DNA from 3 places in the Demequina muriae genome. Region 3 is predicted to be linked to each of the others. Evidence: predicted binding sites of a transcription regulator. Region 3 holds the regulator's gene; each other region holds the start of a gene.

Region 1 (9,669 bases), 490 kb from region 3:
GGTCTGCTCGATGCGGCGGACGAGGTGGGCGCGGGCGTCATCGCGTTCACCGCGCTGGCCCAGGGCATGCTCACGGACAAGTACCTCGACGGCATCCCCGAGGGCTCGCGCGCGTCGGAGGGCTCGTCCCTCGACAGCGCGTGGCTCACGGACGAAGTGGTGCGCCGGCTGCGGGCTCTCAACGACATCGCCGCGTCCCGTGACCAGTCGCTCGCTCAGATGGCACTGGCGTGGACCCTGCGCGACCCCCGCGTGACGTCGATCGTCATGGGGGCGAGCTCGGTGCGTCAGCTCGAGGACAACGTCGGCGCCCTCGACCGCCTCGACTTCACCGAGGCCGAGCTGGCTGCCATCGACGAGCACGCGACCGATGCGGGCGTCGACCTGTGGGCCGATGCGCGCAAGGGCGCGCTCTAGGAGTCCAGTTCTACGAGTCCAGCAGCGGGGCGACGCCCTGGAGTCCGGGCGCCAGCAGGCGCCACGCGTTCTCGGACACCGCGTGGCGCTCGTCGCGCGGCGCATGGCTCACCACCATGGCGACCATCCCGACAGCGAGCATGAGGTCGTCAACGGAGGCGCCGGGAGTGCCGCCGTCGGGGGAGGCGGCCTCCTCGGCCCACTTGCGTGCCAGCACCGCGCGCAGGCGCGCGTCGAACTCGGCGACCCGCGCGTCGGCCCTCGCCACGGCGATGGTCTCGATGAAGGCCGAGGCGGCCTCAGCCTGGTGCGTGACGAGGTCGAGGACATCGCGCATCGTCGAGCCGGGCTTCTCTCCCAGCCGCTCGATCTCCACGAGGTTCTCCTCGAAGACCGCCACCGTGAGGGAGATGCGGTCGGGGAAATGGCGGTAGAGGCTGCCCTGTCCCACCCCGGCGAGCTTCGCCACGGCTGACAAGGGTGCGTCGATGCCGCGCTCATCGAACACGGTCCGGGCGGCCGCGACCAGGGCCGCGCGGTTCTGCGGGCCCGCGCTCGGTCCGCGGTTCGTCCGTCGTGGTGTGGCCATAGCCTTAGGATAGATACCGGACAGCGTTGTCCGGAGTCGAGTGCATGGGAGGCACACCGATGGCAGAGCACACGTGGGATGAAGAGGTCGATCTTCTGGTCGCAGGCTCGGGGGCCGCGGCGATGAGCGCCGCGATCGCGGGAGCCGATGCGGGGTTGACGGTCCTGATCATCGAGAGCACCGACAAGTGGGGCGGCACCACCGCGATCAGCGGCGGCGGCCTCTGGATGCCGAACCATCCCGACATGGGCACGTTGGGCAAGTCAGACTCGCGCGAGAAGGTCCTCGAGTACATGGACGCCGTGATCGGCGACGTGGGGCCTGCGTCGAGCCCCGAGCGCAGGAGCGCGTATGTCGACGCCGTCCCCGAGGTATTCAACGCCTGGCGACGGCTGGGGATTCGGTGGGCGCTCAGTGCCGACTATCCGGACTACTACCCGGACAAGCCCGGCGGCATGGACGGCGGCCGGGCCATCGAGACCGAGCCCTTCGACTCCAAGCGCCTGGGCGGTTGGTTCTCCGCGTCCCGCGCTCAGATCCCCGCACCGCTCAAGACCGATGACGTCTGGCTCCTGTCGCGGGCATGGTCCTCGCGAACCGGGTTCGTGCGCGGCGCGCAGGTCGTGGGGCGGACCCTCAAGGGCGTGCTCACCGGCAAGGGTCTCTACGGTCTCGGCGGCGCGTATGCCGGACACCTCATGATGGCCGTGCGCACGCTCGGCGTCGAGGTGAGGCTCCGGACCCCGATCACCGCGGTGATCAAGGAGGACGGCGCCGTCGTCGGCGCGGAAGTCGCCGCGCCCGGCGGCCCGATGCGCATTCGGGCTCGCGCAGGCGTGGTGCTTGGCACGGGAGGCTTCGCCCGCAACAAGGAGTGGCGCCAGAAGTACCACGGCACCGAGGGGTTCACGTCGGCCCCCGAGGGCGATCTCGGCAGCGGGATCCAGGTGGGCATCGACGCCGGCGCCGACCTTGCGCTCATGGATGATGCCTGGTGGGGCGCTTCGGTGCCGATGCCGAACGGTGAGGCGCAGTTCGTGGTGAACGAGCGGTCGGACCCGTACTCGATCATCGTCGACCAGTCAGGGCGCAGGTTCTGCAACGAGTCCGCGAGCTACATCGACGTCGGCCACGCGATCCTCGAGCGCGACAAGGAGGTGCCCGCGATTCCCAGCTGGATGATTCTCGACCGCCGTCACCAGAAGAAGTTCCTCAACAATGTCGCGCTCACGGGTCTGAAGAAGTTGAAGAAGGCCGGCACCGTGGTTGAGGCGGACACGCTCGACAACCTCGCCGCGCGCCTGGGCATGGAGCCCGAGGTCCTCCGTGGCACGGTCGACCGCTTCAACGGGTTCTGCGCGACCGGAGTGGACGAGGACTTCGATCGCGGCCGCACCGCCTACGACAACTACTACGGCGACCCGTCGCTCACGAACCCCAACCTCGGTCCCATCGAGAAGGGGCCGTTCCGCGCCTTCATGATCGTCCCCGGCGACCTGGGCACCAAGGGCGGGCTCCTCACCGACGAGCATGCGCGGGTGATCGACACGGACGGGGTGCCCATCGAGGGCCTGTACGCGGCGGGCAACACCACGGCATCGGTCATGGGTCGCACGTATCCTGGCGCCGGGTCGACGATTGGCCCCGCCACCGTCTTCGGCTACCTGGGCGCGCGTCACGCCGCCACTCGAGTCCGTGCGAAAGTCTGATCAGATCGGAGGGAACCATGTTCGGCAGACGAGACAGCAAGAAGACCGACGAGAACCAGGCGCCCGTCACCGAGGCGTCGACGGGTCCGGCCGCCGACGGCCCGGGCGCCACCGGCCTCGGCGGGGACACCAAGATCAAGGACTGGCTGTCGCATCCCCAGGGCGGGCCGGTGCTCCGGGAGATGCTGGCCCAGGCGGGCTCCGACGAGTCACAGTTGAAGCCGGTGCGGAACTTCGCCATGAAGCGGCTCATCCCCATGAGCAAGGGCCAGTTCACCGAAGAGAAGATCGCCCAGCTGGTGGTGAAGGCGGAAGCCTACGATCCGTCCACCGCCCCGGCTGAGCCAGCCCCCGCATCGGCCGCACCGGACTCTGGGGAGGACGACGAGCTCGAGCTTCCCGACTTCGCGGAGGTCATCACGGAGGGCCGGTTCGCTGGCAGGACCGTGATCGTGACGGGGGCGGGATCGGGCATCGGCCGTGCCACCGCGTCGCGCATCGCTCGTGAGGGCGGGCGGGTGATCGCCGCGGACATCGACGGCTCACGCCTCGACGCGCTGGCGGCGGAGCTCGAGGGAGTCGATCTCGTGACGGTGGTCGCGGACATCACACGTCAAGAGGATGTCGACGCGCTGGTGGCGGCGGCGGGCGAGCGCATCGACGGCCTCGCGAACGTGGCCGGGATCATGGACAACATGACCCCGCTCCACGAGGTGAGCGACGAGGTGTGGGATCGCGTGATGGCCGTCAATGCGACGGGCATGTTCAAGCTGTCGCGGGCGGTGCTGCCGGTGATGCTCGAGGCGCACGCGGGCTCGATCGTGAACATCACATCGGAGGCTGGCCTGCGCGGATCCGCTGCGGGCCTGGCCTATACGGCGTCCAAGCACGCGGTCGTGGGCCTCACCAAGTCGAGTGCGTTCATGTACGGACCGCAGGGGATCCGCGTCAACGCCGTCGCGCCCGGGCCGGTCATCACGGGGATCGAGGCGAGCTTCGACTCGGACCTGGGGGGCAGGCGCATCCGCACCGCAATGGCGGCGATGCCCGGTCCCGTGGGTCCCGAATCGCTGGCGGCCTCGATCACGTTCCTGCTGTCTGACGACGCCCACAACGTCAACGGCGCGATCCTGCCCTCGGACGGCGGGTGGTCGGCGGTGTAGGGGTCGAGCGGGGGTGCACTAGCTGAGCGACGTCGACTGGAGTGCGCCTCGGCCATGACGCACGAAGGCCCCGACGGTCGGCCGGAGCCGGCCGTCGAGGCCGTGAGTGGAGTCGCGTCCTACGAGGTCGCGACCTGGATGCGGCGCGGCTTCGCGGATTCGGCCTTGGGCACCGTGATGGTGAGCAGGCCGTCGCGGTATGCCGCCTCGATGCGGTCGGGGTCCACGCGGTCGGGCAGACGCACCGCGCGGTGGAACCGCCCGAACCGGCGCTCGACGCGCTTGAAGCCGTCCGGGTTGGACTCGGAGTAGAAGTCGCGCTGGCCAGCGACGGTCAGCACGTTCTCTTCGATGGACACGTCCACCTGGTCGGGTGAGACGCCGGGAATCTCGACGTGAAGGGTGAAGCCGTCCTCGTTCTCCTCCACGTCGAGGGCGGGGCTGAAGGCGCCCGCGAGCGATGCGTCGGAGTCCCCGAAGAACTGGCGGACCATCCGGTTGAAGTCGTCCTGCCACAGCGACTGAGCCGTCGCCGGGACCGTCTGACGAGTGACCTCTCGTGCCATGGTGAACCTCCTGAAAAGTGTCGTGTCACCGCCTCCTCGGCGGCGTCGGCGTCAAAGTTGAGCCGATGTCACTCATGTTAAGACTTGAGTCGAGGGCGCGCAACTCTTGAGCGGCCGTGTTCGCTGAGGGAGATCGGGCACCCGTGAACTGCGAACCACTTCTTGCCGCGACGCGCCGGTTCAACGGGCTGTCGCGGTTCCTGGCGCGGCGCGTCGAATGAAAAGTGGTTCGCAGTCAAGGGGGTGGAGCGGCCGATGCGAGAGCTCGGCTGGGAGCCGCGGAGCTACAGGCCGGTGGCCTCGGCGAGGTCGCCGGGCTTGGGGCGCGAGACGTGGCCGACGATGGTGACCACCACCGTGATGAGCGCGCTGGCGAGCATGCCGACAGCGATGTCGACCTGCAGCAGCAGTGCCCCCGCGCAGGCGCCCGCACCGATGAGCAGGATCGCGCCCATGCGTCGCTTCCAGAAGTTGAGTCCCTCGCCGCCGGCGAAGGAGTCCGCGGCAAGCCCTGTGATGGTGGAGGTGACGACCACGGTGGTGACGTCCTTGACCGCGATGTGACGGGCGACCGCGGCCTGGAGGCCCATGGCGGCTCCGAGCGCAGTGGTGATCGCGAAGGTGAGCACGTGCGGGGGCTCGGACTCGACGGCAGCGGTGATGGCGGAGGCGACCAGCACGGCCGAGACGATCGAGAACAGCACGGTGGTCTTGTGCGACCAGCCCGCGTCGAAGGTGCGCAGCGTGCGCCCGCCGACGGCCGCGCCGAGGAGGAATCCGACGAGTGCGAGCACGGGGCCCAGGACGGGGAGGCCGTCGACTCCCGTGAGGGCCATGCCGAGGATCACGACGTTGCCCGTCATGTTGCCGGTGAAGACGCGGTCGAGGCCGAGGTAGCCCACCGCGTCGATCACGCCGGTGGAGAACGTGAGGGCGAGCATCAGCCCCAGGTGCGTGCGGGCGATGTCTCGTCGCAGGGCGTCGCGCATGGCGGCCTCCTCGTGGATGATGGCCCCGCACCGGAACTGCGGTGGAGCCATCCTTGGCCGGGGCGCCGGTAGTCTCGAACAAGAGTAGGGCACCGACCAGGCGGGAGACGTGAGGATGGGCGATTTCGCGGGCGTGCTGCGCAGGGGCGAACGAGTACCCGAGGGCGCGGTCTACCTGCCCGCGGGACGCGACACCGCACTGTGGGGCCGCCTCCCTGCGAAACACGATGCGCCGGTGCTGACGGTCGATCCCGGTGCCACGGTGGTGGTGGACACGCTGTCGCACGAGGGCCTGCTGCCCGATCAGGGGTCGGACCCGGGAGCCTTCTTCGGCAGCCACGGCGTGACGGCCGATGCGGTGCTGGCCGAGGCGTCCGAGTTCGCCGAGTCGGGGTCCCGCACAGCAGACGACGGCCCGCACGTGGTGACCGGCCCGATCGCGGTGCGCGGCGCGAAGCCTGGGGACCTGCTGGTCATCGACTTCCTCGACTTCACCCCGCGAGTGCCGTACGGCGTGATCTCGAGCCGCCACGGTCGCGGTGCACTGCCTGGCGAGATGCCACCGGGGCCGGACAATGTCAGCGTGTTCACGCGGATTGGGAAGGACACCGCCGGCACGTGGCGCGGCTGGCTTCCCGGCAGGGACGGTGGGCGACCGACCACGGGGTTCCCGCTCGCGCCGTTCATGGGGATCATGGGCGTCGCCACCGACACCGACGAGCGCGCTCACTCGGTGCCGCCAGGCCCGCACGGGGGCAACCTCGACATCAAGGAGCTGGTGGCCGGCACGCGGCTCTACCTGCCGGTGCAGGTGCCCGATGCGCTCGCGTACCTGGGCGATCCGCACTTCGCCCAAGGTGACGGCGAGGTCGCGCTGACGGCCCTGGAGGCCTCGCTGCGAGCCACCGTGCGGTTCGACGTGGTGCCGGAACGCGAGGCGCTGCGGTCCTTCGGCGAACTGGCGAGCCCTCTCGGTGAGTCGACTGACTATCTGATCCCCACCGGACTCGATGCGGACCTGGACGAGGCCATGCGCGGGTGCGTGCGCCAGGCCGTGGCGATCCTCGCCGCGCGCTACGGCATGGAGCCTCACCTGGCGTACGCGTACCTGAGCGCCGCCACCGACTTCCGTATCTCCCAGGTCGTGGACCTGGTGCAAGGAGTGCACGCGATGATCCGAATGAGCGACTTCGAGGCGGTGCCCGGTGAGTGACCCCAGCGAGCACCCGGCAGAAGACATCGCTCACGACCTCCAGGGGTTCGTGGGCCTGCCTGACGGCGTCGAGCCGCCGCCGCAACTGTTCGACGCGTTCTGGGCCTACGAGGCCGCGCTGATGGACGACGACCTCGAGCGACTGGGCGCCTTCTTCGCGACCGGACCCGACGTGATGCGCGGCGACGGCAGCGGACTGCTGGTGGGCCGGGAGAACATCGACCGGTTCCGGACCGGCCGCGGGGGAGCGCCGGCGCGCACGGTCACGGAGATTCAGGTGCGCCCGATCACGGAGACCCACGCGTACGTGACGTCCGTCAACGCACCGGACAAGGGCGGCCGGGGGCTCGTGACGCAGCTGTGGGAGCGGTGCGGAGACCAGGACGCCACCCCGGGCGGCTGGGTGATCACCGCCGCGCACGTGAGCGCGCCACCGCCCGCGATGGATACGCGCATCTGGCGCGTACTCGGCTCGCCGCTGGTGCCCGCGACCACCGCCGACGGTCCTCTCGCGGGCGCGACCGTCGCCGTGAAGGACATCGTCGCCGTACCCGGCCAGCGCATCGGCGCCGGGGTCCCGGCCTACCTCGCCGAGGCGACGGTCGAGGAGAGCCCGGCCGATGCGCTCGCCGCCCTGCTCAGCGCCGGCGCATCCGTGCAGGGCATCGCCCAGACGGATCAGTTCGCGTATTCGATCGCGGGCAAGAACGCCGCCTACGGCACGCCGCCCAACCCGGCCGCGCCGGGAGCCATCCCTGGCGGATCGTCGTCTGGCCCGGCATCGGCCGTCGCGAGCGGGCAGGCGACCCTCGGCCTCGGCACGGACACGGCGGGCTCGATCCGCGTGCCGGCCTCCTATCAGGGCCTCTGGGGTCTGCGGCCCACGCACGGTGCCGTCTCTCTGAAGGGCGTGCTCCCGCTCGCGCCCTCGTACGACACCCCTGGATGGCTCGCCCGCGACGGAGCGACGCTGCGCGCGGCCGCCGCGGCGACGCTGGATGCCTCAGCGCAGCGCGCGATTCCGTCGGACCAGGCCGTGGTGGCGGCCGCACTGTTCGAGGTCGCCGATGCGGACGTGCGCCACGGACTGGGGGACGTGATCGACGCTCTCGCGGCTCATGGGCTGTTCGCGTCGCTGGAGCCAGTCAGCGTGCCCGCCCCCGCCGAGTTGTTCCGCATCTTCCGCTCCACGCAGTCCGCGGAGGCTGCGCGATCCTGGCAGGAATGGATCGGCCTCCACCCGGGTGCGCTCGCGGAGGACGTCGCCGAACGCTTCGCGTGGGCCGCATCGGTCACGCCTGCGCAAGAGGAGGAGGCGCTCGAGGCCAAGCGTCAGGTTCGCGAGGCCATCGACGCCGCGCTGGGCGACGCGATCCTGCTGCTCCCCTCGGCGAGCTCCGTCGCACCGCCCCTCGACGCCTCTGCCGAGCGCCTGCAGCAGGTGCGCGAGGCGACCCTCGGCATCACCGCAGTCGCCGGGATCACCGGGCGTCCCGCGCTGTCCCTACCGTTGCTCGAACTCGACGGCGGGCCTGTGGGACTCAGCCTGGTGGGCCCGCGCGGCAGCGACCTGGCGCTGATCGACATCGCGCTGGGGTGGGTCGACGCGCTGCAGTAGATCGCGCGCATGGTGACACCGGGGGCAGAGGCCAGCCCGCGCATCGGCCGCCGTCTCGAAACCCACAGGTAACGTAGGTCTTGGCATGATGGGCAGGTGACCATACCTGGATCGATCAACCCGCCGCCGCGACTGCTCATGGGCCCGGGCCCCATCAACGCGGATCCACGCGTGCTGCGGGCGATGTCCGCGCAGCTGGTGGGTCAATACGACCCGTGGATGACGGACACGATGAACGAGGTCATGGACCTCTACCGGCAGGTGTTCGTCACCGACAACGTGCACACCATGGTGGTCGACGGCACGTCGCGCGCGGGCATCGAGGCGGCGCTGGTGTCGCTGCTCGAGCCGGGCGACCGGGTGCTGGTGCCCATCTTCGGACGGTTCGGCCACCTGCTCGCGGAGATCTGCCGCCGCGCGGGCGCCGAGGTCCACACCATCGAGACCGAGTGGGGGCGTGTGTTCACGGAGGAGGCGCTCGAGGCGGCGATCTCCGATGTGAGCCCCAAGGTGGTCGCCATCGTGCACGGCGACACGTCCACCACAGTGGCGCAGCCTCTCGAGGGGCTGGGCGATCTGTGCGAGAAGCACGGCGCGCTGCTCTACACCGACGCCACCGCGACGCTGGGCGGCAACGAGTTCCGCGTCGACGAGTGGGGAATCGACGTCGCCACTTCCGGCCTGCAAAAGTGCCTGGGCGGTCCGTCGGGTTCCGCGCCGGTGACGTTCTCCGAGCGCGCCGCCGCGGTCATCGAGGGACGCAAGTCCATCGAGGAGGGCATCCGCGACGTGGGCGACCCCGTCTCCGCGCACCCCATCCGCTCCAACTACCTCGACATGGCGCAGATCTTCGACTACTGGTCCGAGCGGCGCCTCAATCACCACACCGAGGCGACCACCATGCTGTTCGGCGCTCGCGAGTGCGCCCGCATCCTGCTCCAAGAGGGGCTTGCCGAGTCCTGGACACGGCACCAGCTGCACGGCCGCGCGATGCTGGACGGGACCACGGCGCTGGGGCTCGAGCCGTTCGGCGAGCTCGCCTACAAGATGACCAACATCGTGGGCGTCAAGATCCCGGATGGTGTCAACGCGGACGCCGTGCGGGGCGCGATGCTCGAGGACTTCGGCATCGAGATCGGGACCAGCTTCGGGCCCCTGCACGGCAAGATCTGGCGCATCGGCACCATGGGCTACAACGCGAGGACCGATGCAGTGCTGCAGACGCTCGCGTCTCTGGAGACCGTGCTGCGTCGAGCAGGGCACCGGGCTCCTGCGGGCGCCGGCGTGGACGCGGCGTACGAGGTGTACGGGGCATCGGCATGAGCGATTTCGACGCGGCCGAGGTGCTGGAGCGGTGCGACGCTCTTGCGAAGATCTCGGCTGCGGTGGACGGCATCGAGCGCAG
Region 2 (9,669 bases), 630 kb from region 3:
GTACATGACGCGGGCCGAGGCCATCCAGTGCGGCCCGGTGACCATCAGCGCCGCCGTCAAAGGACCGTGGGGCGACGGGGACGATCTCGCCGATGTGATGGACGCGCTCGGCACCGCCTGCAACGCCCTGATCAGGGGCGGAATCGTCGAGGCCGAGAGCCTCGCCGATGTGTACTGGGACTGACGCGCCGCGCGCGACGCGCTCGCGCGTTCGGTTTTGGACAGGCGGCCGATGCAGGGTAGAGTGGTTCGTCGGCCGGGCTTGCTGCTCGGCCTTCGTCTCGGGTCCGCCCGAGGGCGTTGGGGTATGGTGTAATTGGCAGCACGAGTGATTCTGGTTCATTTAGTCTAGGTTCGAGTCCTGGTACCCCAGCCAGAAGAGAAGGCCCGCTACGGCGGGCCTTTTCTCGTCTCCGGGCCGATGCGCGGGCGTGGGTGACGGTGGCAGGGCGGCCCGTCGCACGCGCTACTCGAACTGGCTCAGGACGATCTCGGCCGCGCGTGCCACCAGCGCATCGTCATACTCCGCCGTCGGGTCCGTGCGTTCGGTCAGCACGGTGATCACGATTGGGGCGCGGTCGGGTGGGAAGACGATCGCGACGTCGTTCCTCATCGGCCCGGCTCCCCCCGACTTGTCGGCCACGGTCCAGCCGGCCGGCGCACCTGCGCGCACCAGCGCATCGCCCGTCGCATTGCCGCTCATCCAGTCGATCAGGGTGTCGTAGTCGTCACCGGCGAGATTCTCGGGATCGCTCAACGCGAGCAGGTTCTCGGCGAATGCCGCTGGTGTCGTGGTGTTATCGGTGCTGCCAGCATCGACGTCATTGAGATCGGGTTCGTCGTCGACGACCCGAGTCGTCGTGTCGCCCAGGGCCGCGAGACCCTCACCGAGGGCGGACGGGCCACCGAGCCGTTCGAGAATGAGGTTCATGGCGGCGTTGTCGCTGTCGCGCACCGCCGCCTCGGCGAGTTCCATGAAGCTGAGGCCGGTGCTGATGTGCTCGCTCGTGACGGGCGAGTAGCCCGCCCGATCGACGTCGCTCTGGGTCCACGTCACCGTTGTCTCGCGCTCATCCGGTGCCGCGGTGCGGAGCAGCTCGGCCGCAGCGAACGCCTTCAGAGTCGACGCGAAGCGAAAGCGCTCGTCAGCACGGAACTCGACCGTGGCGCCCGTCTCGGTGTCGACTGCGCTCACGCCCACGCGAGCCTCGAACTCCGCCTCCAGTTCCCGCAGTTCGCGCGTGGTCGCCCGATCCGCGGCCGTGGGAGTGGCAGCGGGAGACGAGGACGGCGCGACCGACGGGGCCGACGGCTCAGGCGCCTCGGCGACGGGTGCGGGCGACGCGCAGCCGGTGACCGCCACCAGCGCAAGCGCGATCACGGCCGCGTGCGAGCGGACTGCGGTGCGAGGCATCATCGAGATCCTTCGGATCAGCCGCCCTCTGGCGTCGACGAGGCAGGGGGCGGGGACGGGGACGCCGACCACGGTAATCGATCGGCGTCCCCGGTTGGCCCTATGCGGACTCGAGCACCACCTGCTCTCCGTCCCAGTCGGCGCGCACCTGATCGCCTTCTCCGACGGTGCCGTCCACGATCTCCTTCGCCAGAGCGTTCAGCACCCGGGTCTGGATGAGCCGCTTGAGCGGACGCGCCCCGAACGCGGGGTCGAAGCCGTCGCGCGCGAGCGATTCCCGAAGGGCGTCGGTGACGGTCAGCGCGATGTCCTTCTGCGCGGCGATCCGTGCGACGGCCTTCGCGAGTTCCGTCTCCACGATGTCGCCCATCGCGGACGGGTCGATGCGGTCGAAGATCACGACGTCGTCGAGCCGGTTGAGGAACTCGGGCCGGAACGCCGTGCGCAGCGCCACCTGCAGGTTCGCCTCGAGCGCGGCCCGGTCCACGCCGTCCCATCCGAGCACGATGTCGGAGCCGAGGTTGGACGTCATGATGAGGATGGTGTTCGTGAAGTTCACCGTGCGCCCATGACCGTCGGTGAGGCGACCGTCGTCGAGCACCTGGAGCAGCACGTTCCACACGTCGGGGTGGGCCTTCTCCACCTCGTCGAACAGCACGATGCTGTACGGGCGGCGCCGCACGGCCTCCGTCAGTTGTCCGCCCTGGTCGTAGCCCACGTACCCCGGGGGCGCACCGATCAGGCGCGCGACGGCGTGGCTCTCCATGTACTCCGACATGTCGATGCGGATCATCGCCCGCTCGTCGTCGAACAGCTGCTCCGCGAGAGCGCGCGCCAGCTCGGTCTTGCCCACACCCGTGGGGCCGAGGAACAGGAACGAGCCGATGGGCCGGTGCTCGTCGGCGAGCCCCGCGCGGGCGCGCCTGATCGCATCGGCCACGCTCGCGATCGCGCGATGCTGTCCCACCACGCGTTCGTGGAGGCGGTCCTCGAGCTGGCCCAGCTTGGACGACTCGTCGGTCAGCAGCTTCTCGACAGGCACGCCGGTCCACTTCGCCACCACGCTGGCGATGTCGTCGCCGGTGACCTCCTCGCGGAGCATGCGCTCCTCGGCGGGGATCGCCTCGAGCTCAGCCCGCGCATCGGCCATCTCCTTGTCCGCCGCCGGAATGTCGCCGTAGCGGATGCGGCCGGCGCGCTCCAGCTCGCCGTAGCGTTCGGCGCGGTCAAGCTCGCCGCGGAGGGACTCCAGCCGCTCCGTCGCCGACGAGACGCGGACGATGAGGTCCTTCTCGCGCGCCCACCGCATGTTCAGCTCGTCCGACTCGGCCTTGAGGCGCGCGATGTCGGCGTCGATCTCGTCGCGTCGTGCGCGGGCGGCGGGGGACTTGTCCTTCGCCACCTGCGTGCGCTCGATCTCGAGCTGCATGATCCGGCGGCGCGCGCGGTCCAACTCGATCGGCATCGAGTCGAGCTGCATCTTGAGAGCGCTGGTGGCCTCGTCGATGAGATCGACGGCCTTGTCCGGCAGGAACCGGTCCGAGATGTAGCGGTCGGAGAGGCGGGCCGAGGCGACGATCGCCTCGTCGGTGATCTTCACGCCGTGGTGGACCTCGTACTTCTCCTGAAGCCCACGCAGGATCGCGACCGTGTCCTCGATCGATGGCTCGCCGACGTAGACGGGCTGGAACCGGCGTTCGAGCGCGGAGTCGGTCTCGATGTGCTCGCGGTACTCGCCGAGCGTGGTCGCACCGATCATGCGCAGCTTCCCGCGCGCGAGCATCGGCTTGAGGATGTTGCCCGCGTCGACGCTGCCGTCGGCCTTGCCGGCTCCCACGATGGTGTGGAGCTCGTCGATGAACAGCAGGATGCGGCCCTCGGCCTGTTCGACCTCGGTGAGGATGGCCTTGAGTCGCTCCTCGAACTGCCCGCGGTAGGCGGCGCCCGCGACCACCGAGCTCATGGCGATCTCGATCACGCGGCGGTCCTTGAGGGACGAGGGAACGTCGCCGGCGACGATGCGCTGGGCGAGGCCCTCGACGATCGCCGTCTTGCCCACGCCGGGCTCGCCGATCAGCACGGCGTTGTTCTTGGTGCGCCGGGTGAGGACCTGCATGACGCGGCGAATCTCCTCGTCGCGGCCGATGACGGGGTCGAGAGAGCCCGACTCGGCGAGGGCGGTGAAGTCCTGGCCGAACTGCTCGAGGGCGCTTGGCTGCTGGTCGGCCTGGGGCGCCTGCTGTGGGGTGGTCATGATGAACCTCCTGCTTGATCTGACATGAGGCTCGAAGTTGAGCCGTATGCACTCAAGTTTACATAACTCACCTACGCTCGGCAACAGGAGGCGACGGACGATGCGGGGGAGAGGGTGGCGAGAAGGAGAAGGCGGGCTGCGGAGGGACAGCCGAGGAGCTCGCTATCGTGGCCCGTGGTCGAGTGCGCGGCCGCGATTAGCGCAAGGGTCGAAACATCGGCTATCATCGTGACTCGCGTTCGCCGCAGGTTGGGCGGACCGCTAGGGCCCCGTTGTGTAGCGGCCTAGCACGCCGCCCTCTCAAGGCGGTAGCGCGGGTTCGAATCCCGTCGGGGCTACGGAAAGACTCCTCACCATCAGGTGGGGAGTCTTCTTCGTTGTGCGACGCGTGCACACGGTGGTGCACTGCGTCGACCTCGTCGTGCCATGATGCGAAGAGAGGGGAGGTGGCTCGGCCGTGACCTTGGGCGAGTACTTCCCTGCCACGCTGGCGGCGGCCCGCCAGGGTGCCACCTGGGCGTGGGAATCCATCTACCGTGACCTCTACGGCCCGTTGCACGGTTTCGTGCGGGGATCTGGTGTGCCAGGCGAGGCGGAGGACGTCGTCTCCGAGACCTTCCTCAACATTGCGCGCGACATCCACCGGTTCGAGGGAGATGAAGATCGGTTCCGGGCGTGGACCTTCACGATCGCGCGCCGTCGCATGCAGGACGCGTGGAGATCGCACGGTCGTACGGCGCCGGTCACCGGCGAGGTGGACCTGTCGACGATCGCTGACGAGAGGTTCCTCGGCAACGTGGAGTCCGAGGCGCTCAGCGACCTTTCATTGATGGAGCTGCGCGCAGTGATTCGGGGACTGACCGCGATGCAGCGTGATGTCCTGATGCTGCGAGTCGTCGCGGACATGTCCGTGAAGGACACCGCCGAGGTGCTGCAGAAGTCGGAGGGCGCGGTGCGCGTGCTGCAGAACCGCGCCGTCCGCGCGTTGCGCGACGCCCTCGGTCGCGACGACTCTGACACTCCTGGAAAAGAATCTGACGATGACGCGTAACGTCCGGGGCCCGTCGAGCGATGACCACAGTGAGATGACTACTGACGAGCACTTCTCCGACCGCGACCTGAACGCGCTGTTCTCCGGCCGCGCGATCGCCGATGCGCGCCTCGCGGAGCTTGGTCCGGTGATGGCCGCGCTGCGGTCGACGTCCGCCGACGCTCCGTCAGATGATCAGGTGGCCGCCATGGCGGTCGCACTGTCCCGGGCGGTTCCTGCGACGACCGATGGTGGCGTCGCACGAGCCCACGCCCGGCCTTCTCCGCGACGTGGCTCGGCGCTGTCGCGGCGCCTCGTCGCCATCGTGGCAGGCGCCGGTCTCGTGGGAGTGGGATTCGCGGGAGCCGCTGCCGCTGACGGCGCTGCGCCCGGGGACACGCTCTACGGGCTCGACCGCGCCCTCGAAGCGGTGGGCATCAACAATGGGGGCGCGCATGAGCGCCTCGCTGAGGTGCGGGTGCTGCTCGAGACGGGCGACGTCGACGGCGCGCTCGTCCACGCCGAGCAGGCCACCGACGAGCTCGACCCCGAGGCGACCGAGGCGCTCAGGGCCGCCGCCGAATCGGTGGCGTCGGCAGGGTCCGATCAGTCGCGCGAGGTTCGCGAGCAAGTGTCGGCCATGCTGATGTGGATGTCGGAGACCGACCTGGAGGGCCGTGAGTTCGGCCAGGGCGTCGCCGAGCGCGCACGAGCCATCGGGAACGGCAACGACCCGGCAGCGACTGACGGCGTGACGAGCGAGAACCCCGATGCTGCGGCAGAGGGAAATGCTGGCAAGTCGCAGCAGACCCGCCCGCCCGTCGGTGACGACCGCGGCGCCTCTGGAGACGCCGGCCAGTCCGATGGTGGAGCCAAGCCCGAGAGCAAGGGCGGTTCGGGCGCTCCCGCCAAGCCTGAGGACGCCGCCCCGCCCGCCGACGCGGGGTCCCCGAGCGACTCCAAGTCGCCCGCGGAGCCGGGACCGGCCGAGGATTCAGGCAAGACAGGAAAGTCAGGATCGTCGGGGGACACGGGCAAGCCCGAGAACCCAGGCGAGGACGGCAAGAACGCAGGAGGAGGGCGGCCTTAGTCGCTTATGGCGAGCGGTGACGGCCGGGCGATGCGGCAGTGATCGCTTCGACGTCCTCAGTAGTGGCGAGGCGTGCACGCCACTCGGTCACGAGCTCCCCAGGGGGAGTGCCGCAGGCCGGGTCATCGGCGGGCCGCCGAGGGCGTCTCGCCGCTACTGCGGAATACACGCCATCCCTGATCGTGCGGGGAATCCACCGGATTGCTCCGCCGATGCGCCAGGGCCAGCCCAGGCGCGATGCGACGCTCGCCACGGCGTCGGAACGCAGCCGCGGGCCGTCGGGGGTGGCGATCACGAGCGTCGACGCGGCCACCGCGGGGGCCAGACCCATCGCGTCGAGCGCGGCACGGCCCACCGTGCCCGCACTGCCCGCGATCAGGAACCGGCGTTCGCGATCATGGCGGATGAGCCACGCGACGAATCCGTTGCACAGCCCGCAGTCGCCGTCGAACACGACGATGGCACGCGGCTGGTCGGTCATGCGGTCAGGGTAGATCACGCATGCGCGCGTGGTTCACGGTCGATGCGGTGAATCCTTCGCCCGGCTGGCGGCCATGACAGTGGCGAGATGCTCGCCCCACTGCACCGCCTTCTCTTCCTGGCCGCCGATCAGCAGCGCCGCCGGCTCCGCTGAGCCGGTGACGAGCGCGACGGTGAAGGTGCGCGGCTCTTCGATCGGAGTGTGCCCCAGTGCCGTCAGGCGGCTGGTGATGGCGCGCGCCGCCCCATGCCCCAGTGGCCCGCGAATCCCGGTCTCAAATGCGGCGAACTGACGGTCGGCGGGGGGCACGGCCTCGAGCCAGTCGCGAATCGACGGGTGGCTCACATCGGCGTGGAGGCCCGGGCGGCCGTACACCTTCGACATGGCGGAGGTGCGGGAGGCGTCAGTGGGAAGGTTCATCGCGTGCACGGGGGCGCCGACGATGAGGAGCCGCGCTCGGGCCACGACGGAGGGGGTGGCCTTGTCGGTCGTGAGTGCGACGGCGCCGTTGCCGAAACCTCGCGCGATGGCCTGCGCGATGGCGGCGGTGTTGCCCCACAGCGACTCATATACGACGACGGTGTCCATGCTCCAGGTCTACTCCGGGTTCGGCGCGGTCGCAACGGACCTTGGTCCCGCTGCGGAGCGGGTCGAAAAGTTCATCGCCATGGTGACCAGTCCGCCCGCCGACGTCGTGCGAACACGTAGCGTCCCTCCCCGACGGAGGGACGTCTTGCATTCGCTTGCGCACCAGTTCGGGGTGCGACGGCACTACTGATTCGGGCCTCCGGGTCCGACGGTCCCTAGGAGGGGAACATGGCAAACGCCACTGAGACGATGACCACCGTCATGACGATCGAAGGCGCGACGGCGGCCGCTCTTGTCGACTACGAGTCGGGCATGACTCTCGCCACTGCAGGGGGCGGAGTCGATCTCGATCTTGCCGCCGCGGGAAACACCGAGGTGGTGCGCTCGAAGATGCGCGTCATGGACTCGCTCGGACTGGACGACAAGATCGAGGACATCCTCATCACGCTCGGCAAGCAGTTCCACCTGATCCGGCTCGTCACGTCGCCGAGCGGTCACGGGCTCTTCATCTACCTCGTGCTGCAGCGTGACCGGGCGAATCTTGCGATGGCACGCCGCCAGCTCCAGTCCGTCGAGCAGTCGCTCTCGATCTGATGTCCCTCGCCGTGGCGAGCGGTCGTGATCGCTCGCCCGGGAGGTCGGCGCCATGTCAGACATTCACAAGATCGTGATCGCCGGCCCCTTCGGGTCAGGCAAGACCACTTTCGTCCGCACCATCTGCTCTGACGCCATCGGCGCTGAGCGGACGGTCTCCGACGCGACCTCGCGGCTCAAGGAGCAGACCACCGTCGCGATGGACCACGGGACGGCGACCATCGCGGTCGGCGTCGACGAGCGCGTCGTCACGCTCTTCGGCACGCCCGGACAGGAACGGTTCAGCTTCATGTGGCCGATGCTCGCGCACGGGATGGCCGGGTACGTGCTGATGGTCGACGCGAGTCGGCTGCAGGCGCAGGCTCAACTGAAGTCCATCGTCCGGCGATTCGGTGCCTTCGCGCCCGGAGCCCCGTTCGTGCTGGCGGTGAACCGGTGGGACCCCTCCGAGGTGAGCGGCGACGAGCTCGCGGAGTTCGTGGGAGTGCCGCGGCACGCGCTCGTCGCGTGTGATCCTCGCGATCCCGATGCGGTCCATGCGCTGCTTGCCCGGCTCATCTCCGCCGTCGAGGCACAGGCGATGGTGGGCGGGGTGCACTCGTGATCATCCCCAAGCACGGGCTCTTGGCCGGTGCGCGACTCCGGCACACGGTCCGTGGCGTGACTCGAGTCATCATCGCCCGTACCGATGGCATCGCACTCTACGACGACGTTCCGCTCAAGGAGCGCGACGGCGGGGCGGCGCTCACCGCTGCGATCCTCGGCCTCGCGGCGACCGCGACGGCGGCCTTCGGCCTTGGCGCCGCGCGCGCATCGTTGACAGTGGGGGAGTCGGGCACCGTCGTGCTCGCGCCCGTCGATGCGGGCCACGTGCTCGCCATCCTGATGGACGCCGATGCGGATCCGATCGCCGGCGGTGATGCCGTGCTCGACGAGGCCGAGAGACTGCGTGCGATCTCCGGCATGGTTCGCACGTCGTGATCGCGCGCGACCGCTGCGCTCACTACGCACAGGAACTGCACGCCCACCCAGGCGTCCACCGCGTGATCGTCGCGGGTCATGACGGCATCGCCCACTACGACGATGCGGCGCTTGGCGCGCGTGAGCAGGGAGCCGCCGCTGCCGCGACACTTGTGGGCGTCGCGGGGCTCGTGGCGCAGGCTCTCGGGGTCGACGAGGCCGAGGGTGCCGTCATCTACGGTGCTTCTCGTCAGGTCATCACCCGCTCAGTGGACGGGGAACTCGTGCTCGTCGTCCTGGCGGAGGCTGGTGAGCGAGGCAACGGCGTCTACCGCGCGGTCAGGCGAGTCGCGGCGGCGCTGGCGGAGGAAGCTGCCGCACGGGGGTCCGACGACGCACCGCTCAAGGGGCCGAGCACATCGGCGTGATGCGCTCGGCCCCTCGCGGTGAGTGAGCGTCAGCCCGTGGTGCAGGCGTTGCCGTTCACCCAGAACTGCTCGGGAGGCGCATCGGCCAGCGTCCCGGGCGCCCCGATGAACCCGATCGTGGTGCGCTTGCCGGGCTTGATGGTCCCATTCCACGGCATCGACTCAGCCGTGACGAAGGCGCCCTCCTGGCTCCACTGAGCGCTCCAGGCCTGCCTGCTCACGGTGTCGTCAGCCGGGTAGCCCCACGTCAGGGACCAGTCGGTGATCGCCGTATCCGAGGTGTTCGTGATCCACACCTGGGTGTTGTAGCCAGCCGGCCACGAGCCGTGAACCGTGTACGACACCGCGCACGGCGCGACCTCGGTCGCGGCCTGACCCTGATCCGCCATCCACGAGGCGACCCAACTGAGCGCCGCGTTCCAGTTGACGGTGATCTCGTTGGTCGACCAGGACTGGATGTGGTCCACGTAGCACAGCTGCGGGGCGCAGTCCTGATCCGGGTAGAGGCCCTGGATGGTCGGGTCCCACGTGCCGTAGTCCGGGTTCGGACCGCCCGCCACCGAGCCTGCAGGTGGGTTCGGGAGCTCGGCATTGAGCTGGTGAGCGAACCAGCGCGAGTGCTGGTTCTGGCTCGTCACGTCGCCGTACTCGGTGACGTACGACACGTTGAGCGCGTTGCGGCCGAGCAGGTAGTCCATGGACTCGATCACCGCATCGGCATACGCGCGCTCTCCCGTGAGATCGAACGCGGTGCCCAGGATGACCTGGTTGTTGAGCACCGCCGAATTCGATCCCCACTCGAAGGCATCGTCAGCGAGCGCGAGGCCGAA
Region 3 (9,669 bases):
CAAGTCGTCGGAGGTCTTCTCGACCGCGGAGGACAACCAGCCATCCGTGCTCGTGCAGGTCTACCAGGGCGAGCGTCAGTTCGCCCGTGACAACAAGATGCTCGGCACCTTCGAGCTGGGCGGCATCGCGCCGGCCCCGCGCGGCGTGCCGCAGATCGAGGTCACGTTCGACATCGACGCCAACGGCATCGTGCACGTGGGCGCCAAGGACCGCGGCACCGGCAAGGAGCAGTCCATCACGGTGACCGGCGGCTCGGCGCTGTCCAAGGAAGACATCGAGAAGATGGTCAAGGACGCCGAGGAGCACGCGGAAGAAGACAAGAAGCGCCGCGAGGACGCAGAGACCCGCAACAACGCCGAGACGTTCGCGTACTCCACGGAGAAGATCCTGTCCGAGAACGAGGACAAGGTTCCTGCGGAGACGGCCGACGAGGTCAAGTCCGCGATCGCCGACGTCAAGACGGCGCTCGAGGGCGACGACGTGGCCGACATCAAGGCCAAGCACGACACGCTCGTCGAGAAGGCGCAGAAGATCGGCGAGGCGGTCTACGCCGCTCAGCAGTCTGAAGACGCCGAGGGCGCCGAGGGTGCACCGGCCGGCGAGGGCCAGGAGCCCACGCCCGACGCCGACGACGATGTCGTCGACGCCGAGATCGTCGACGACGAAGACGACAAGAAGTAGCACCGCTACCCGGCGGGCGTGGGGCTGCACGCCCCACGTCCGCCGCCGCGGCCGCTCACGGAGGCTCACATGACTGACAACAACCAGACGCCCGACGAGAACCCCCAGCCCGATCAGGGGGGCGACAACGACCCGCTGGCCGACGCGGAGGCGATCGTCAACGAGGCCGCCGCCAGCATGGACGACGGCGAGTACGGAGACGCCGACGCGGACGAGCAGGGAGCGGCCGATGCGATCGACCGCGCCCAGCAGATGGCCGCGGAGCACCTTGCGGACCTGCAGCGACTCCAGGCGGAGTACGTGAACTATCGCAAGCGCGTGGACCGCGATCGTGAGGCCGCCGGCGACGTCGCCACCGCGAAGGTGGTCGAGGCGCTCATCCCCGCGCTCGACGACATCGTGGCCGCGCGCGAGCATGGCGACCTCGAGGACGGGCCGTTCAAGGCCATCGCCACCAAGGTGGAAGAGGCACTCGGCCGCTTCGGCTGGTCGACGTATGGGGCGGCGGGCGAGGAGTTCAGCCCGCAGCTCCACGAGGCGCTCATGTCACAGCCCTCCCCTGACGTCGAGGTTCCGACGGTCCAGCATGTGGCCCAGCCGGGCCACCGCATCGGCGACCGGGTGGTGCGCCCCGCGCGCGTCATCGTGTCGCAGCCCGAGTAAGTTCCCACAAGCGAGCCGAGAGGAGGCGTGCAGTGACGAGTCAGGACTGGTTCAGCAAGGACTTCTACGCGGCGCTGGGCGTCTCCAAGGACGCGAGCGCGGACGAGATCAAGAAGGCGTACCGCAAGCTCGCACGTGACCTCCACCCGGACCGCCACCTCGGCGATACGACGTCAGAGGAGCGCTTCAAGGAGGTCGGCGAGGCCTACGGCGTGCTGTCCGACCCCAAGCAGCGCCAGCAGTATGACGCCGTGCGGGCGATGGGCGGCGGGGGGCCCAGGTTCCAGGCTGGAGGCCCGGGCGGCGCCGGCTTCGAGGACGTCTTCTCTGGCATGTTCGGCGGCGGCGCCGGTGGGCCGGGGGCACCTGGCGCCGGTGGCCCGCAGTACCGCGCGCAGGGCTTCGAGGACATGCTGGGCAACCTGTTCGGCGGGGGCTTCCAGCGCGGTCCGGTCAAGGGCACGGACATCGCGGCCGCGACCGAGGTCTCGTTCCGCCAGGCGACCGAAGGCGCGACCATCACGCTGCGCACCGCAACCGGCGACATCACGACCCGACTCCCCGTGGGCGTGCGCGACGGCCAGAAGATCCGGCTGCGAGGCAAGGGCAGGCCCAGCGCGAACGGCGGACCGGCGGGCGATCTGCTGCTCACGGTGCGCGTCGCCAAGCACCCCGTGTTCTCCGCCGACGGACGCAATCTGCACATCACCGTGCCCGTCACCTATGACGAGGCCGTGCTCGGCGCGACGGTCGAGGTGCCGACGCTCGACGGCGGCCGGGTCAAGGTCAAGATTCCCGCGGGCACGCCCAGCGGCAAGACGCTGCGCATCAAGGGACGCGGGCTCCAGGCGAAGGACGGCGCGGGCGACCTGCTCGTGACGGTCGAGGTCGCGGTGCCCAGCCGTCTCTCCCGCAAGGCCAAGGAGGTGCTGCAGGCGTTCGCCCTGGAGACCGCCAAGGATGAACCGCGCAAGGACCTGTACCGCGACGCGGCGAAGTAGACCGGCCGATGCGCGCATCGGCGATAGATTGAGCGCACCGCAGGTGCGGCCAAGGAAGGAGGCGCCGTGGACACTCCCGATGTCGACGAGCCCGTCTTCCTGATCTCAGCCGCCGCTGAGCTCGCGGGCATGCACGCGCAGACGCTCCGGCAGTACGACCGACTGGGGCTGGTGATCCCTCGGCGACGCCCCGGCGGCGGCAGGCGATACTCGCTCCGCGACGTGGCCACGCTCCGTCAGATCCAGCGCATGAGCCAGGACGAGGGCATCAACCTCGAGGGCATCAAGCGCATCCTGGCGCTGCAGAAGCGCGTGGATCGGCTCGAGACCGAGGTCGAGAAGCTGCGCCCACGAGCCGACACCGGATCGCGAATCTTCGCGTCGGGCCCCACCGGGTCCGTGGTGATCGTCGAGCGCGGCAGGCGCGCACGCAAGGACGAGGGCCGCTCGCTCGTGCTGTGGCGCTCTGCGTCTCGCAACGCGCAGGACTGAGCCGCTCGCGCGCGAGACGGCTTTCTGCCGGACCTCTTGACGACGCTGCGCGTCAGGTCGACCATGAGCCCATGGCCGATTCCGAGTCGCCCCACACTCATCATGCGCCGGACTACGTCGAGATCCCTGCGACCGACCTCGACGCCTCCGAGCGCTTCTACGAGGCGGCATTCGGGTGGAGGATGGTGCCGTACGGCCCCGGCTATCGCGGCATCGTCGCCGCAGACGGCCGCGAGTGCGGCGGGCTGTCGGAGGTCGGAGTGGTCCAGCCGGGCGGAGTGCTCGTCGTGCTGTTCTCCCGCGACCTCGAGGCCTCGCTCGGCTCGGTGCGTGCCGCCGGCGGCTCCATCACGCGCGAGCCGTTCGACTTCCCCGGCGGGCGCAGGTTCCACTTCACGGACCCGAGCGGTCTCGAGCTCGCGGTGTGGGCCCTTCCCTGACCCGCGCATCGGCCCTCACGCCCCTGGCGAACAGCCGCGCGGATGTCACAGGGCGGACCTAGTCTGGCGCCATGGCGAATGACAACGCAGTAGAGGCAGAAGGCCTCGTCAAGAACTTCAAGGACACGAAGGCGCTGAGAGGCGTCGACCTCACCGTGCCTCGTGGCACCGTGCTGGGGGTGCTCGGCCCCAACGGCGCCGGCAAGACCACCGCGGTACGCATTCTTGCGACCCTCCTGCGTGCCGACGGCGGCAGCGCGCGAGTGGCGGGCTTCGACGCCGAGCGCCAGCCGGCGGAGGTCCGCAAGCGCATCGGACTCACCGGGCAGTACGCCTCGGTGGACGAGGAGCTCACGGGTCGCGAGAACCTGCTGATGATCGCGGCGCTGCTGAACATGCGGAGCGCCGATGCGAAGGCGCGTGCCAAGGACCTGCTGTCCTGGTTCGACCTCACCGACGCTGCGGACCGCACCCTCAAGACCTACTCGGGCGGAATGCGGCGGCGCCTGGACCTGGCGGCATCGCTGACCGGGCATCCGGAGGTGGTGTTCCTCGACGAGCCCACCACTGGCCTCGACCCCGCCAAGCGCGAGGACATGTGGGACGTGGTGCGGGACATCGTGTCCCAAGGCACGTCGGTGCTGCTCACCACGCAGTACTTGGAAGAGGCCGATGCCCTGGCAGACGACATCGTGGTGATCAACCACGGTCAGGTGATCGCGCATGACACGGCGCACAACCTCAAGCGCGTGGTCGGCTCGCAGACTCTCCGCGTGAGGCCCGCGGACGCCGCCGACGCCCAGGCGGTGCGGGACCTCCTCGCCGGGGTCGCCGCAGACGGCGCACCGATCGATGAGCATCGGCCCGGCGAGTACTCCGTGCCGGTCGTCGACGACGGCGCGCTCGCTGACGTGGTCGCACGCCTCCGCGGCGACGGGATTCCCGTGACGGAGCTGTCGCTGCAGCTGCCGAGCCTCGACGAGGTGTTCTTCACGCTCACGGGAGAACGACAGCGGGTGCCGAGCGAGGCGCGCGATGGCGAGGAGGCGGCATGACCACCGAGAGCGTGACCCGGGCGATCGACATCATCCCCCGCGGCCCGGTCGATGTGTTCCGGCATTCGTGGGTGCTCGCCAAGCGGTCGCTCGTCAAGACGTGGCGCACTCCTGAAGGCCTCATCGACGTCACGCTGTCGCCGATCATGTTCACGCTGCTGTTCACGTACATCTTCGGCGGAGCGATCGCCGGCTCAGCGAGCGACTATCTGGTCTTCCTGATCCCCGGCATCATCGGGCAGAACATCGCCTTCGCGTCCGTGGGAATCGGCATCCAGCTGAACTCGGATATGGCGAAGGGCATCTTCGACAGGTTCCGCGCTCTGCCGATCTCGCGGATCGCTCCGCTGCTGGGCGCAGCGCTCGGGGACGTGGTGCGGTACGTGCTGCTCATCACGATCATGGTCGGCACGGGCTACGTGCTGGGCTACCGCATCGCCACCGACGTGGTGAGCTTCCTTGCCGGCTGCCTGCTCGCGATCCTGTTCGCGCTGTGCCTCGCGTGGGCGCCCATGCTGGTCGGGCTCATCGCGAGGTCGGAGCGGTCGGTCCAGGGCATCGTGTTCATGACGCTGTTCCCGCTCACCTTCGCGTCCAGTGCATTCGTCGACCCGTCGACCATGCCGGGGTGGCTCGAGGCGTTCTCCAACGCCAACCCGCTCACGCACTTGATCGAGTCCCTGCGTGCGCTCTGGGGCGGCATGGGCGAGTGGCAGACCCACGTCGCCTGGACACTCGCCTGGTGCGTCGGTCTGGTGGTGGTGTTCGCGCCGCTCGCGATCCGCGCCTACAACAGGCGGGCGTGACCCCCCCCTGAAACGGGGAGAGGGTCTGGCACCGCCCTCAGCGCGGTGCCAGACCCTCGTCCGGGGTGACGTCTCCTACCGCTGCAGCGACTCCACGAGCTCGCAGGCGTACGCGTGGGTACCGGGGAGAGACTCGATCCACACGCGCGGAGGCTGACGCATCAGACTGTCGACCTTCATGGCCGCAGCCCGGTCAGACAGGTGGTCCCGCAAGGACGCGAGGCCCGCACCGAGCGTCTCGCCGCGCTCAACGAGCACCGCGTAGAGTCCGTCGCCCAGGCGCGCCATCGGGTGGCCCTCGCCATAGGTGCCGCGAAGTGCGGCACCCGTCGCAGCATTGCGCGCCATGCGCTGCCACGGATCTGTGCTCTCGACAGACACGTCGACCATCACGAGAGCATAGGTTTCGCCCACCACCTGCGCGAGACGCGCTGCGGCGCCGTACACCTCAGCGAGGCGCTGAGAGAGGTACTCGGCGGTGCCGAGCCCGGACTCCGCATCGGTCATCGCCGGGGCATCCATCGTGGGAATGGTGCCAGCAGTCCAGCCCTCGCACAGGGCGCGGATCGAGCGAATCGGCGCGGACTCGAAGCCAGCGGCACGGAACAGCACCGCCATGTCGTCGATCGCCTCGGTGATGCCCACACCCGCGGCGGAGCGCGCCTGGCCGAGTCGGTAGGCGGCGGGAGCCGTGTCGAGTCGTGCCTCGAGGGCCTCGACGAGCGCCTCGGTCGCCGGGGTGTACCAGTCACCCGGGCGCAACCACACCGAATCGATGCTCGCGCTCTCCCACCGCTGCAGAAGCGCTGGCGCTCCTGGCACGGGAATGTGGGTCTCACTGCTCATGCCGGATGAGACGCCCGTGACGCCGCACTATGACGGCAGATTTCGAAGAATCTTCGTTCCGCTTGGGGACGAATGTGATCTATTGCCCTCCTGGCCTCTTGCTTTGCATACGCACTTACAGGGAACATGTATCCACAATCCTCGGACTTGCCGTGGAGGGGGCCCCAGTAGATGACATCTGAGGCGATCGCACTGTGGACGGAAACGTCCAGCGATCCCGAGCTGATCGCCGGCGTGCGTGCCGGCGACTCGGCGGCCTTTGGTGTGCTCTACGAGAGGCACGCGGACGCGGCACGGAAGGTCGCGTACCAATATACGAACTCCCCGAGCGATGTCGACGACGTGGTGTCAGAGGCGTTCTCCCGTGTCCTGCGCGCGCTCCAGCGAGGCGATGGCCCGGACCTCGCCTTCCGTGCCTATCTCTTCACCATCGTGCGGCGCACCGGTATGGACATCATCGACAAGGGCATTCGCACCAAGCCCCGTGACGACATGTCGCCGTATGAGTCCGCCATCGGGTACGGACCGTCGTCCGACGAGCCCGCGCTTGACGGGTTCGAGCACGGCATGGTGGCGGACGCGTTCAAGTCGCTCCCCGAGCGTTGGCAGGCGGTGCTCTGGTACACCGAGGTCGAGAAGAAGAACCCCAAGGAGATCGCCCCGCTGCTCGGGCTGAGTGCGAACGGCGTCGCGGCCCTCGCCTACCGGGCTCGAGAGGCTCTGCGGCAGGCCTACCTCCAGCAGCACCTGAACACCTCAGAGTCCGCGGACTGCCTCGAGGCGAACGCTCAGCTGGGCGCGTACGTCCGCGGCGGCCTGTCCAAGCGCGAGCACTCCCGAGTCGATGTGCATGTGCGCAGCTGTGAGCGCTGCGCGGCACTGGTCGCGGAACTTGAAGACGTCAACCGCGGCATGCGCGGCATCATCGCACCGCTGTTCATGGGCGTGCTCGGTGCCGGTGCGCTCGAGGGCGGCATGCCGATCGGCGGCGCGCTGGGACCGCAGGGAGCCGCGACACTCGGCGCGTCCGGTGCGAGTGGCGCTGGGGCCGCGGGTGCGGGTGCCGCCGGCGCCGGCGGTGCGGCCGCTGGCGCGGGAGGAATCGCCGGGCTCATCGGTGTGGTCTCGCACCTCGCCCTGCCCGCTGCGGCGGTCGTCGCGGCCACGGCGCTCGCCATCAGTGGCGCCAGCATCCTGGGATGGCTGACACCAGGAGACGGGCTCGACCGCGCGGAAGGCCCCGTCGTCCCCGAGGTCTCGCCATCGACGTCACCGTCGCCAGAGACCGAGCCGACGACGGCACCCTCCCCCGTGCCCGAGGCCAGCGCTGTGCCGTCTCCCGCGCCATCCGCGGAGGCTCCTCCCCTCGTGGTCGACGGCATCACCGGGTCTGGTGTCGGCGCAGGCGGGAGCGTCACCGGCTCTGATGCCTCCGGCGGCTCGGAATCGCCGGGATCCGACACCGGCTCGGGTGGCACGACCGATGGAAACACAGGCGGCACGGGTGGCACGGGCGGCGGCAGCAGTGGTCCCACCGATCCGACCGACCCGACCGATCCGACGGACCCCACGGACCCGACCGACCCGACCGACCCCACCGACCCCACCGACCCGACGGACCCCACCGACCCGACGGACCCCACGGACCCGACCGACCCGACCGATCCCACCGATCCGACGGACCCGACCGACCCGACTGTCGTGCCAGCAAACCTGAGGCTCTCGGCGGGAGCACTCGATTACCTCGAGATCACGCGCTCGTCGCCTCAGCTGTCCATGACGGTGTCCAACACAGGCGCAGGATCCGCGACCGATCTCGAGGCGACCATTCAGCTCCCCGATGGCCTGGCATTTGCCCCGCCTTCGGGTGGTGACAGCGGCATGGCGCTCAACAGCGCTCAGCGGATCGACGCGCGGCTCGCCTTCGCCGAAGGCTCGGTGTTCGTGGCCACGGGCTGGGAGTGCGAAGTCGACAGCGACCGCGCCACCGCGACCTGCACGCACGATGACCTCGGGCCGAACGAGGATGCCTCACTGACGCTGCCCCTCGCGCTTCCGGAGGGACCACTGGCTGCGGGTTCCAAGACCCGCTTCCACGTGTCCGGAGGCGCCCACGAGTACTCGTATGAGGTCGACACGGCGATCGCGGAGTCCGACGAGGACCTCGACCCGATCTTCACGGGCGACGGAGGCCTCGCGGTCGCGACGGTGGGATCCCCGCTCCTCGGCTGCAACCTCGACGAGACCTCCTGCCGCCAGGCGATGTTCGCAGGCCCGAACACTCCCACGGGCGGCGACGTCAACAACAACTCCTTCATGATGGCCAATCTCAACCGCGCCGACGGCGAGACCGTCTCCGCGACGACGCTTCTCGACATCCCCGCCGACGCCGAGGTGGTGTACGCGAGCCTGGAGTGGTCAGCGAACCGCGTGGGCCGCGACTCCTGGACTGAAGACCTCGCGCAGGCTCGCCTGCGTGCGCCTGACAGCGATGACTACATCTCGATCACCGCGGACGAAGTCCTGGACGGGTCATCCGCGCTTCCGGATGGTCGCCACTACTACCAGTCTCGCGCCGACGTCACCGACCTGGTCGCCGAGCACGGCGCCGGTGCCTGGTCGGTCGCGGACATCGCCACTGCGGCCACCCGGTACGACAACGACCGCACCTATTACGCCGGCTTCGCGCTCTCGGTGGTCTACCGACAGGCTGACCTCCCCGACTCCCGCATTGCGCTGTTCGCGGGGCGCGAGTGGGTCTCGCCCAGCTCCTCCCCGGAGTTCGTGTTCTCGACCAATGTGGATGCGGACGTGGAGGTCGACTGGGTCACGTGGGAAGCAGATCGCAATCTCGGCGGCGACACTCTCGAACTCGACGGTGAGCGGCTCGTGCCGGTGCGCTGGAACGGCACCCAGCGAGTATTCGCCAGCGCCTCCGAGCGCGCGCTCTGGGCCTCGAACGGCGCGGACTCCACCGCACACGGCTCCGATTTCGCCAACTCGCTTGGCGTCGATGCCAAGGAGTTCGAGGAAGTGGGCGACCTGACACCGGGCCTCCACACGCTCACCGCGCGGTCGAATGGCGACCAGTACCTGGTCGGCTCGATCGCGGTCACGATCTCGTACGAGGGCGCTGACTCTGACGACGACCTCGGCGAGATCATCGTCGACGACTAGCGTGCCGGGTCGGCGCTCCAGTCCATGTCGAGCTGGCGTGCGGTCCGGTGCGCCATCGGTTCGCCGAGGAGCCGCGCCACGATGTGCAGCGCCATGTGCATGCCGGACGTGAGCCCGCCGCTCGTCACGACGCCGCCCTCGTCGACCCAGCGCACGCCCTCGCGCGCGTCGGCCACGCCGGCGGCACGCAGCGCGTCGACGTCCTCCCAATGCGTGGTCGCCGGAGCCCCGTCGAGGAGGCCGTGGTGTGCCAGCAGGAAGGAACCGGTGCAGACCGACGTGGTGACCGACGCCTGGTCGGCAAGAGTCCGTAGCGAGGATCCGATGCGGGTCTCGCCGAGTGCCGAGTCGATGTCGATCGTGCCGGGGACCACCAGGACGTCATAGTCGCGCGACTCATCAGCATCGCTCAGCGCCGTCAGCGTCATCCCGCCGTACGCGACCACGTCGCGTCCACCGGGGCTCACTAACTCGACCGTGAAGGCCGGCTCCAGTCCATCCCGCTCA

What was found. Region 3 encodes HspR, which represses chaperone genes until heat shock. Its sites were predicted from a motif close to AAGTTGAGTCNNNNNGACTCAACTT; they were not measured.
Region 1: the regulator HspR is predicted to act here: its motif matches at 4,499-4,523, upstream of QQX02_RS09530 (Hsp20/alpha crystallin family protein).
Region 2: the regulator HspR is predicted to act here: its motif matches at 3,703-3,727, upstream of QQX02_RS10215 (ATP-dependent Clp protease ATP-binding subunit).

Annotation. Positions count from the first base shown of each region.
Region 1 is NZ_JAUHQA010000001.1:2,031,817-2,041,485, forward strand. It holds gene mgrA (L-glyceraldehyde 3-phosphate reductase) at 1-417, shown strand, start outside; gene QQX02_RS09515 (TetR/AcrR family transcriptional regulator) at 428-1,006, opposite strand; gene QQX02_RS09520 (FAD-binding protein) at 1,066-2,715, shown strand; gene QQX02_RS09525 (SDR family NAD(P)-dependent oxidoreductase) at 2,733-3,878, shown strand; gene QQX02_RS09530 (Hsp20/alpha crystallin family protein) at 3,998-4,444, opposite strand; gene QQX02_RS09535 (YoaK family protein) at 4,729-5,433, opposite strand; gene QQX02_RS09540 (acetamidase/formamidase family protein) at 5,549-6,646, shown strand; gene QQX02_RS09545 (AtzH-like domain-containing protein) at 6,639-8,264, shown strand; gene QQX02_RS09550 (pyridoxal-phosphate-dependent aminotransferase family protein) at 8,361-9,587, shown strand; gene QQX02_RS09555 (allantoate amidohydrolase) at 9,584-9,669, shown strand, end outside.
Region 2 is NZ_JAUHQA010000001.1:2,181,001-2,190,669, forward strand. It holds gene QQX02_RS10200 (hypothetical protein) at 1-184, shown strand, start outside; tRNA gene QQX02_RS10205 (tRNA-Gln) at 302-376, shown strand; gene bla (class A beta-lactamase) at 467-1,414, opposite strand; gene QQX02_RS10215 (ATP-dependent Clp protease ATP-binding subunit) at 1,515-3,668, opposite strand; tRNA gene QQX02_RS10220 (tRNA-Glu) at 3,934-4,006, shown strand; gene QQX02_RS10225 (RNA polymerase sigma factor) at 4,126-4,719, shown strand; gene QQX02_RS10230 (hypothetical protein) at 4,709-5,788, shown strand; gene QQX02_RS10235 (thiol-disulfide oxidoreductase DCC family protein) at 5,793-6,269, opposite strand; gene QQX02_RS10240 (flavodoxin family protein) at 6,303-6,857, opposite strand; gene QQX02_RS10245 (hypothetical protein) at 7,086-7,451, shown strand; gene QQX02_RS10250 (GTP-binding protein) at 7,504-8,055, shown strand; gene QQX02_RS10255 (roadblock/LC7 domain-containing protein) at 8,052-8,432, shown strand; gene QQX02_RS10260 (roadblock/LC7 domain-containing protein) at 8,429-8,839, shown strand; gene QQX02_RS10265 (glycoside hydrolase family 9 protein) at 8,869-9,669, opposite strand, start outside.
Region 3 is NZ_JAUHQA010000001.1:1,546,762-1,556,430, reverse strand. It holds gene dnaK (molecular chaperone DnaK) at 1-682, shown strand, start outside; gene QQX02_RS07285 (nucleotide exchange factor GrpE) at 752-1,345, shown strand; gene QQX02_RS07280 (DnaJ C-terminal domain-containing protein) at 1,378-2,346, shown strand; gene QQX02_RS07275 (heat shock protein transcriptional repressor HspR) at 2,413-2,838, shown strand; gene QQX02_RS07270 (VOC family protein) at 2,910-3,278, shown strand; gene QQX02_RS07265 (ATP-binding cassette domain-containing protein) at 3,350-4,333, shown strand; gene QQX02_RS07260 (ABC transporter permease) at 4,330-5,139, shown strand; gene QQX02_RS07255 (hypothetical protein) at 5,215-5,985, opposite strand; gene QQX02_RS07250 (sigma-70 family RNA polymerase sigma factor) at 6,157-9,162, shown strand; gene QQX02_RS07245 (DJ-1/PfpI family protein) at 9,159-9,669, opposite strand, start outside.